2 regions of the Variovorax sp. dw_954 genome follow, and region 1 is predicted to be linked to the other one. Evidence: predicted binding sites of a transcription regulator. Region 1 holds the regulator's gene; the other holds the start of a gene.
What was found. The regulator LexA, encoded in region 1, represses DNA repair genes until DNA is damaged. The targets are predictions, from matches to a motif close to ACTGTATNNNNATACAGT.
Positions count from the first base shown of each region.

Region 2: the regulator LexA is predicted to act here: its motif matches at 3,885-3,902, upstream of recA (recombinase RecA).

Region 1 is NZ_JAAVVD010000048.1:3,169-8,159, reverse strand. Features, by position in the region: gene lpxK (tetraacyldisaccharide 4'-kinase) at 1-51, shown strand, start outside; gene HB681_RS36665 (Trm112 family protein) at 32-214, shown strand; gene kdsB (3-deoxy-manno-octulosonate cytidylyltransferase) at 301-1,056, shown strand; gene adk (adenylate kinase) at 1,189-1,845, shown strand; gene HB681_RS36650 (asparaginase) at 1,898-2,890, opposite strand; gene lexA (transcriptional repressor LexA) at 2,965-3,651, shown strand; gene HB681_RS36640 (hypothetical protein) at 3,763-4,077, shown strand; gene HB681_RS36635 (D-2-hydroxyacid dehydrogenase family protein) at 4,144-4,991, shown strand, end outside.
Region 2 is NZ_JAAVVD010000016.1:61,791-66,781, forward strand. Features, by position in the region: gene argC (N-acetyl-gamma-glutamyl-phosphate reductase) at 1-761, shown strand, start outside; gene yiaA (inner membrane protein YiaA) at 975-1,412, shown strand; gene HB681_RS23060 (hypothetical protein) at 1,449-2,135, opposite strand; gene recX (recombination regulator RecX) at 2,246-2,698, opposite strand; gene recA (recombinase RecA) at 2,714-3,823, opposite strand; gene HB681_RS23075 (MarR family transcriptional regulator) at 3,967-4,437, shown strand; gene HB681_RS23080 (response regulator transcription factor) at 4,521-4,991, shown strand, end outside.

The sequences.
Region 1 (4,991 bases):
GACGCGCTCGACGCAAAGCTATCATCGCTCGATGGACACCAAGCTGCTTGAATTGCTGGTCTGCCCCGTGACCAAGGGGCCGCTGACCTGGAACCCGGAGAAGCAGGAACTCTCTTCCCGCTCCGCACGCCTCGCCTATCCGGTGCGCGACGGCATTCCGGTACTGCTGGAAAACGAGGCGCGAACCCTGACCGACGACGAGTTGGGGCTTTGAGCAACGCCGGATCGCTTCCGGGTGCTGCGTCCCCCGCTTCAGGCCGCGACGAGGACAACGGCGCACCTCGCGCGGACGTTCGCTTCATCGTCCTCATTCCCGCACGGCTCGCGTCGACGCGTCTGCCGGACAAGCCGCTGGCGGACATCTGCGGCATTCCCATGGTGGTCCGTGTCGCGCAACGGGCGGATCTGTCGAGCGCGACGCGCGTCGTGGTCGCCGCCGATGACGTGCGCATCGTGGACGCCTGCCGCGCCCATGGCGTCGAAGTCCTCCTCACCCGCACCGACCATGTGAGCGGCAGTGATCGGCTGGCGGAGGCCTGCACGTTGCTCCGCCTGGCCGACGATGAAATCGTGGTCAACGTGCAGGGCGACGAGCCGCTGATCGATCCGTCGCTGATCGACGCCGTGGCGATGACCCTTTCCAATGAACCCGAAGCATCGATGAGCACCGCCGTGCACGCCATCGATTCGACTGAGGATTTCCTGAACCCGAACGTGGTCAAGGCCGTGCTGGATGCGCGGGGCCATGCCCTCTACTTCAGCCGTGCACCGATACCGTGGTGGCGCGACGGCTTCGCCAGCGAGTCGCCGGGTGCGCTGCCGACGCCGGCGCCATTGCGACACATCGGCATCTACGGCTATCGCGCCGGATTCATTCGCCAGTTCCCAGCCCTGCCGCCCGCGCCTATCGAATCCGTCGAAGCGCTCGAACAATTGCGCGCCATGTGGCATGGCCATCGCATCGCAGTGCACGTGAGCGACCATGCCCCGGGTCCGGGCGTCGACACGCCGGAAGACCTGGTGCGCGTCCGCGCGCGCGTCGCCGCGACGCCATAGCCAGACAGCGGTTTTCCCCCAGAGGGAGGGGCAAATGCCCATGCTATCCTCGAAGCAGTCATGACACCTGACCTGCCCGAGCGGCATGCGTGGGGTGTCAATCGATATCCCAAGAACCCTTTCGAGGACACCATGAGACTGATTTTGTTGGGCGCCCCCGGGGCAGGTAAAGGCACGCAGGCGACTTTCATCTGCAAGAAATACGGCATACCGCAGATCTCGACGGGCGATATGTTGCGCGCCGCAGTCAAGGCCGGCACGCCACTGGGACTTCAAGCCAAGTCAGTCATGGAATCGGGTGGGTTGGTCGGCGACGACCTGATCATCAATCTCGTCAAGGAACGTATCACGCAGCCCGATTGCGCGAATGGCTTCCTGTTCGACGGCTTCCCCCGCACGATCCCGCAAGCCGAGGCGATGAAGGCCGAAGGCGTCAAGCTCGACTACGTGCTGGAAATCGAAGTGCCCTTCGAGGACATCATCGAACGCATGAGCGGACGTCGTTCGCACTCGGCATCGGGCCGCACCTACCACGTCAAGTTCAATCCGCCCAAGGTCGAAGGCATCGACGACGTGACCGGCGAGCCGCTGATCCAGCGCCCCGACGACAACGAAGAGACCGTGCGCCATCGGCTCGACGTCTACAGCCAGCAAACCCGCCCGCTGGTGAACTACTACGCCACCTGGGCCAAGACCGAGCCTGAGGCCGCGCCGAAGTACCGCGCCATCGCCGGCGTCGGCAGCGTGGACGACATCACGCAACGGGCCTTCGCGGCGTTGAGCAACTAAGCGAGAGCGAGAAGCGGGGCCCGGACGCGGGCCCCTGATTCGACGCGCTGCGTCAGCGCGACGGCTGGCGAGTCAGCAATTCAAGCATGAGTGCAATGCGCGCCTTGACCGGACTCAGCCCGCCGGCATCGCGCAACGCATCCCCGGGTTTGGGCAGGATGCGGCCATTGGAGCAACGCGTGGCGCGCAGTACCGCGATGCCCGCTGCCTGCGCCCTGAGCGCAGCCGCCTCCAACGCGTGATGCAGCGTGCCGTTGCCGGTGGCGGCCAGCACCAACCCCTGGACGGCGTCCGTGCCTCCAACTGCATGCTCCCGGACCAGCGAATCGACGATCGCGCCGCTCGCGCCGGCATGGCTCAGCATGATTTCCACGCGAGGCGCAGCACTGGCGCCTGAAACTGCGTCGATCTCCGCCGGCGACCACTGTGTGCTCGTCGAGGGCCAGCTCCGCACGGAACGAACCGCACCCTCCTCGACATAGCCGATCGGTCCGGCGTCGCCGGAAGAGAAGGCATCGAGCCGATAGGTGTGGACCTTCTGCACATCGAGCGCCCCATGGATCACTCCCGCGCAGACCGCGAGCACACCGCTCGCATTTGCCGTAGCCGCAACGACTACCGCATCCCGCACGTTCTGCGGCCCGTCAGGCGACAGCGACGTCGCCGGCCGCATCGCACATGTCAACACCACAGGCTTCTGCGACCGCAGCGTCGAATGCAGGAAGAAGGCCGTCTCTTCCAGCGTATCGGTCCCATGCGTGATCACGAGACCGACGACATCTGGCTGCACCAGCCAATGCGCGCAACGCGCGGCCAGGCGCTGCCAGATCGCGAAGTCCATGTCCTTGCTGTCCACCTGTGCCACCTGCTCCGACTGCAACGTGACGCCAGCCACCTCGATGCCACCCAGCAACTCCGACACGCCGACCTCCGCCGCCGTGTAGCCGATGTTGTCGCCGGGCTGCGTGGACCGGCCGGCAATGGTGCCTCCCGTGCCGAGGACCACCACGCGCCTGGACTCCTTCACTGCCTTGCTCGCGACCATGCTTGCCATCTTTCAGAAACTGGTTAAAAATACAGGTACTGGATATTCAACCAGTGCCGCAAGGAGTCAAGCGCATGCTCAACCTGTCGAACTTTGCCGTCAAGCTTACCGCCCGCCAGCAGCAGATCCTGGACTTGATCCAGAGCGCTATTGCCCGGACCGGCGCGCCGCCCACACGAGCAGAAATCGCGGCTGAATTGGGCTTCAAGTCCGCCAACGCGGCCGAAGAACATTTGCAGGCGCTGGCGCGCAAGGGCGTCATCGAACTGGTCAGCGGCACCTCGCGCGGCATCCGCCTGAAGGGCGAGGTCTTGCGCGCCATCAACGAAACACGCTCCAGCCAGTATTCGCTGGGCCTGCCCGGCATGGCCCAATTGGCGCTCCCCTTGGTCGGCCGAGTCGCGGCAGGCTCGCCGATCCTCGCGCAGGAACACATCGATCAGACCTACTACGTCGAAAACACGCTGTTCCAACGCCAGCCCGACTATCTGCTCAAGGTGCGCGGCATGTCCATGCGCGACGCGGGCATCATGGATGGCGACCTGCTCGCAGTCCAGTCCACCAAGGAAGTGCGCAACGGCCAGATCGTCGTCGCCCGCCTCGGCGATGAAGTCACCGTCAAGCGGCTGCGGCGCAACAAGCAGGTGATCGAGCTGCATGCCGAAAACCCCGACTACCCCACCATCATCGTGCAGCCGGGCGAGCCCTTTGAAATCGAAGGCCTGGCCGTCGGCCTGATCCGGAACACGATGCTGATGTAGCCATTACCGACGCAACAGGTGGCGGGCGTATGGCGAAGAGGCCATCACCCTGTTGCGGTCGACCTGAAGAAATCCTGCCTGTGTTCAACCTCTGACCAATCTGGAGTTCACATGGGAATCGCTTTTCTGACCTTGGCTGAAATCTTCACGCCCCTGCAATCGCTGGCCAGCCGATGGATGCCCGCGCGTCGCCGGAGCGGGCTGCGCTACGTGGCGGTGCGCCCCGGATGCACGGCCCGCGCATCCGCGAGCAAGCCGACGCCTGGCGCCAGGCCCTTGCGCGTGGTGCGCATACTGGATGCACAGCGCACGACCACCGGTGCGGGCCGCGTCGTCATCTCGGGCCGCATGGCCGATGTCTGCGCCGAGCTCGACCGGCTCGCCGCGCTGGAAGCCGCGGACGATGCCAGGCGCCTGATGCATTGAGCCATCCTTGCGGGCGCGACACACGCAGCGCACGGCCTTCGAGGGTGCAAGGCACAATAACGTGCCATGAATATCGTGATCCTCGACGACTACCAGGATGCGGTGCGCAAATTGCGCTGCGCGAGCAAGCTCGACGCCTATGCCGCCAAGGTCTATACCAACACCGTCAAGGGGATCGGCCAACTGTCGGTGCGATTGAGAGACGCTGACGTGATCGTCCTGATTCGCGAGCGCACCCAGATCTCCCGGCAACTGGTCGAGAAGCTGCCCAAGCTCAAGCTCATTTCGCAAACCGGCCGTGTGGGCAGCCACATCGACGTGAACGCCTGCAGCGAATTGGGCGTCGCGGTGGCCGAGGGCAGCGGTTCGCCGCTTGCTCCAGCCGAGTTGACCTGGGCCCTGATCATGTCCGCGATGCGCCGGCTGCCGCAGTACATCAGCAACCTCAAGCACGGCGCATGGCAGCAGTCCGGCCTCAAGTCGGCCTCGATGCCGCCGAACTTCGGCCTGGGATCGGTGCTCAAGGGCAAGACGCTCGGTATCTGGGGCTACGGCCGCATCGGGCAACTGGTGGCGCGCTATGGACAGGCCTTCGGCATGCAGGTCGTCATCTGGGGACGTGAAGCGAGTTGCGCCAAGGCGCGATCCGACGGACTGCAGATCGCGCCGAGCCGCGAGGCATTGTTCGAGATGTCCGATGTGCTCTCGGTGCACCTGCGGCTCATGGACGAGACACGCGGCATCGTGACCCTGGCGGACTTGTCGCGGATGCAACCGACCGCGCTGTTCGTCAACACGTCGCGCGCAGAGCTGGTCGAGTCCGACGCCCTGCTTGCAGCACTCAATCGGGGCCGGCCCGGTCTCGCTGCGATCGACGTCTTCGAGAGCGAACCACCGCTGCAGGGACACGCGCT
Region 2 (4,991 bases), on a different contig from region 1:
TCTGCCTGCACGACGACGCGGCCATCGAGTCGGTGGCGTTGATCGATCAGTTGAGCGGCAAGAAGCCGAAGATCATCGACGCGTCGACGGCGCATCGCGTGAACCCGGCGTGGACCTTCGGTTTCCCCGAACTGGTGGCCGGCCACTGGGAAGCGGTGGCCAAGGCCGACCGCGTGGCCAACCCGGGCTGCTACGCCACCGGCGCCATCGCCATCGTGCGTCCGCTGATCGACGCCGGACTGCTGCGTGCCGACCAGCCGATTGCCCTGCCATCGGTCAGCGGCTTCTCGGGCGGCGGCCGGACCATGATCGAGGCCTACGAGTCGGGTGCGGCGCCGGCGTTCGAGACCTATGCGCTCGGCCTCAAGCACAAGCACATCCCCGAGATCATGAAGTACACAGGGCTCACGCACCGCCCCGTCTTCATCCCCTCGGTCGGCAACTTCAAACAGGGCATGCTGGTGCAGTTGCCATTGGACCTGGACCAACTGCCAGGCAAGCCGAAGGCCGGCGACCTGCACGATGCGCTCGCGGCGCACTATGCCAGCAGCAACACGCCGGCCCGATACGTGAAGGTGCTTCCGCCCACCGACAGCGGCAAGATCGATCCGTTGGCGCTCAACGACACCAACGAACTCGAGATCCGCGTGTTCCCGAACGAAGACCACCGCCACGCGGTCGTCATCGCGCGGCTCGACAACCTGGGCAAGGGCGCGAGCGGTGCGGCGGTGCAGAACCTCGAATTGATGCTGGGGCTCTGAGCTTCGTCGCTGCGCTGGCGGGGCTACCCGCCTTGACACCTCGGGCAATGCCGAAGCAGGAGGGATTCCCAGGCACGACGCAAGACCGGCTCGACCCTTTGTCCGACGCTACAGATTCGATAGCAATGCGTGCAATTGTGGCGCGCATTTCCGCGGTTCCGGGCGTGCAAATGTGGCTATCATCCGGCGATCCAAACAAGAGGAGCGCTGAACATGGCCGCCAAATTCCAGAAGCCCACCGGCGCGTTCGTGGCCGCATCCTGGGCCGCACTGTTCGTCGGCGCGATCGTCTTCCTCATCGGGTTGTGGAACGCCTCCATGCAACTCAATGAGAAGGGCTACTACTTCACCATCCTGATGTACGGCCTGTTCTCCGCCGTGTCCCTGCAGAAGTCGGTGCGCGACCGGCTCGAGGGCATTCCGGTCACCAACATCTACTACAGCCTATGCTGGGTCTCGCTGTTGCTGTCGGTGGCGCTGTTGGCCGTGGGCCTCTTCAATGCCACGCTGGCGGGGAGCGAGAAGGGCTTCTATGGCATGGCGTTCCTGCTCGCGCTGTTCGGTGCGGTCGCCGTGCAGAAGAACGTGCGTGACATGGCTGCGCACAAGAGCGACACGCCCGGCTTGGCGGACGAGCCCGACGTGGCCTGAGCGGCCTGCGAAAGCCGGACGCCCGCTGCGCGGGTCTCAGCGCGTGAGATAGAAACCCACGGCCGCCAGCGCCGCGTGCGCGGCGACGGCAATCCACCAGATCGTGCGGGAGGGCGTGGCCGCATCCTGAAGCGCATCGCCGATGCGCTGGTTGAGCATGGTGCGCAAGGCGGGGTCTTCGGCGCCTGCCGCTGCCGCACCGAATTCACCCTGAGTCTGCTGCCAATGCGCCACCATGTCCGACAGCGGCAGCCGCGCAAGCACGAAGCCGATGGCCCTGGACAGCGCCTTGCTCTCCCCGAGGACCGGCGCGAGTTGCCGGCTCAAGGTTTCCACGGTGAGCCATTCCGGTACACGCTGCAATGCGCCGTACGTGCGGGGCATGGCCTCGATGCGGCCCGCGATGGCAGAGGCCAGTCGCTGAGAGAGGGTCTCGCCGTGGGCCCTGACCACCTGCTGCAGCGCCCGTGCATGGCCTTGCTTCACGCCGATCATCAGGTAGAGCGGGACGTACAGCATCAGCAACATGGCCACCAGCAAGGGCGGTGAGGCCAGCATTGCCAGCACGGCGCCGACGCCGCCCGCATGGGCTGCCGACATGCCCGGTCCATCGAAGCGGCCGAGGTACCACGCGAATGCGCCGCCGCCGAGCAGCAGGGCCAGGAGTCCGCCCACGACGACTGAACTCGCGAAAGCCGCGCCGGCCTTGAAGCCGGTGCGCATGAGAGACGGCGAAGCCGGCGTTGAAGCATTCGATGGCAAGAATTCCTCCCTGGATTGCGGTCTGCGCCGCGCCTTCGAATCATGCCAGTCCACGCCCGCCACGGGCGCGTTTAATTGATGTCCGCGTTCGTTTTCAGCGTCTTCGTGACCACGTCGGCCGAGAAGCCGCGGGCCAGCAGGAAGCGCACCTGCCGGGCGCGCTCGGCGGCATCCGCTGGCGGCACGCCGAAGCGGCGGCGCCAGACTTCCAGGGCACGGGGCAATTCGGTCTCGCGCAGGCTGGCCACAGCCTCGGCGATGGCCTCCGGAGCAATGCCCTTGTGCGCCAGCTCCTGCCGGACGCGCGCGGCGCCGACGCGCGAGGCACGTTGGTTCAGCACGGACTGGACCACGCGCGCCTCGCTGATGAAGTCTTTCGCGGCGAGTTCGTCGAGCGCCCGGCCCAGCGAGCCGGGCTCTTCCTCATGGCGCGCGAGCTTGCGTTCCAACTCCGCGCGCGAATGCTCTCGTTGGCTCAGCAGGCGCAGCGCGCGGCCTTTGAGGGAAGGGGCTCCAAATGCCATCGGCTGGCGTGTCGCTTACTTCTCGGCCTTGTCGGCCTTCTCAGCCTTCACGGGCTTGGCCACGGGCGCTTCGGGCGCACCCGCATCGGCGGCCAGCAGCGGAATGCCCAGCGATTCGCGCACCTTGTTCTCGATCTCGCGCGACAGCTCCGGGTTCTCGCGCAGGAACTCGCGCGCGTTGTCGCGGCCCTGGCCGATCTTCTCGCCGTTGTAGGCGTACCAGGCGCCGGACTTGTCGACGATCTTTGCCGTGACGCCCATGTCGATGATCTCGCCCTCGCGGCTGATGCCTTCGCCGAACAGGATGTCGAACTCGGCCGTCTTGAAGGGGGGCGAGACCTTGTTCTTCACCACCTTGACCTTGGTCTCGTTGCCGATGGCTTCGTCGCCCTTCTTGATGGTGCCGATGCGGCGAATGTCCAGCCGCACCGAGGCGTAGAACTTCAGCGCGTTGCCGCCGGTGGTGGTTTCGGGCGAGCCGAACATCACGCCGATCTTCATGCGGATCTGGTTGATGAAGATGACCATGCAGTTGGTCTTCTTGATCGTGGCGGTGAGCTTGCGCAGCGCCTGGCTCATCAGGCGGGCCTGCAGGCCGGGCAGGGAGTCGCCCATTTCGCCTTCGATTTCGGCCTTGGGCGTGAGCGCGGCGACCGAGTCGACCACGATCAGGTCGACGGCGCCGGAACGCACCAGCGAGTCGACGATTTCAAGGGCTTGCTCGCCGGTGTCGGGCTGGCTGATGAGCAGGTCGGACAGGTTCACGCCGAGCTTCTGGGCGTACTGCACGTCGAGCGCGTGTTCGGCATCGACGAAGGCGCAGGTGCCGGCCTGACGTTGCATCTCGGCGATGACCTGCAGCGTGAGCGTGGTCTTGCCCGAGGATTCAGGGCCGTAGATCTCGATGACGCGGCCGCGCGGCAGACCGCCGACGCCCAGCGCGATGTCCAGGCCCAGCGAACCGGTGGAGACCACCTGGATGTCTTCCAGCGCCTCGCCTTCGCCCAGCCGCATGATCGTGCCCTTGCCGAACTGCTTTTCGATCTGCGCCAGCGCGGCCTGCAGTGCCTTGGCCTTTTCGCTGTTCGGGACCGAGATGCTGGTGCCCTTGACGAGTGCGTCCATGAAAAATCTCCTTGAATATCAACGGTTTGTGTTTGGTTTTCGCATCTGTGTTTGATAACAGGCTGGATGCTTGAACAGTAGTGTATGCGGCTGTATAAATCCGTAAAGTCGATTTTTAGTCAGTTTGCTTTACCATATGCACGATGACCACGGACCCCGAAGACGACTGGCGGCAGACCCACCTGGGCCGCCTGCTCGGCCACGCGATGCGCCGCTTCGACGAGCGCGTGCTGGCGCTGATGGCGCACGACATCGACGTGCCCCTGGCGTTGTCGAACCTCGCCGCGCGCCAGCAGGTCAGCGCCGCCCACATCCACATCACGCGGCACTTGGCGCGCAACGGCTCGCGCCTGACCGAACTGGCCGAGCGCGCCGGCATGACCAAGCAGGCGATGGGCACGCTGGTCGACCAATGCGAGGCCTGGGGCATCGTGACGCGCGGGCCCGACCCGCTCGATGCGCGGGCGCGGCGCGTGGAGTTCACCAACGACGGGCTGGCCTGGCTCGATGCCTTCCGGCGCGCCGTGGCGCAGGCGGAGCAGGAGTTCCGCGCCAGCGTGGGCGACGAGGTGGCGACGGTGGTGACGATCGGGCTGGAGGCCTATGCAACCTGAGCGAAAGGCCATGGACGCACTTCTAGAATCGGCGCTCGATAGAGCTAAATCGCAGGGACACCACACCAACGGGGACACCACCCATGCGAATCCTGATTGCCGAAGATGACCAGGTCCTGGCCGATGCCTTGCTGCGCAGCTTGCGCACCTCGGGCGCGGCGGTCGACCACGTGGCCACCGGCTCGCAGGCCGATGCCGCGCTGATGACCAACAGCGAATTCGACCTGCTCATCCTCGACCTCGGCCTGCCCAACCTGCACGGCCTGGAAATCCTGAAGCGGCTGCGCGCCCGCGGCTCCTCGCTGCCGGTGTTGGTGCTGACCGCCGCCGACAGCGTGGAGGAGCGCGTCAAGGGGCTGGACTACGGCGCCGATGACTACATGGCCAAGCCGTTCTCCCTGCAGGAGCTGGAGGCGCGGGTTCGCGCGCTCACGCGCCGCGGCATGGGCGGCACCAGCAACGCGATCCGGCACGGCCCGCTGGTGTACGACCAGGCCGGCCGCGTGGCGACCATCGACGGGCGGATGATCGAGCTGTCGGCGCGCGAACTGGGC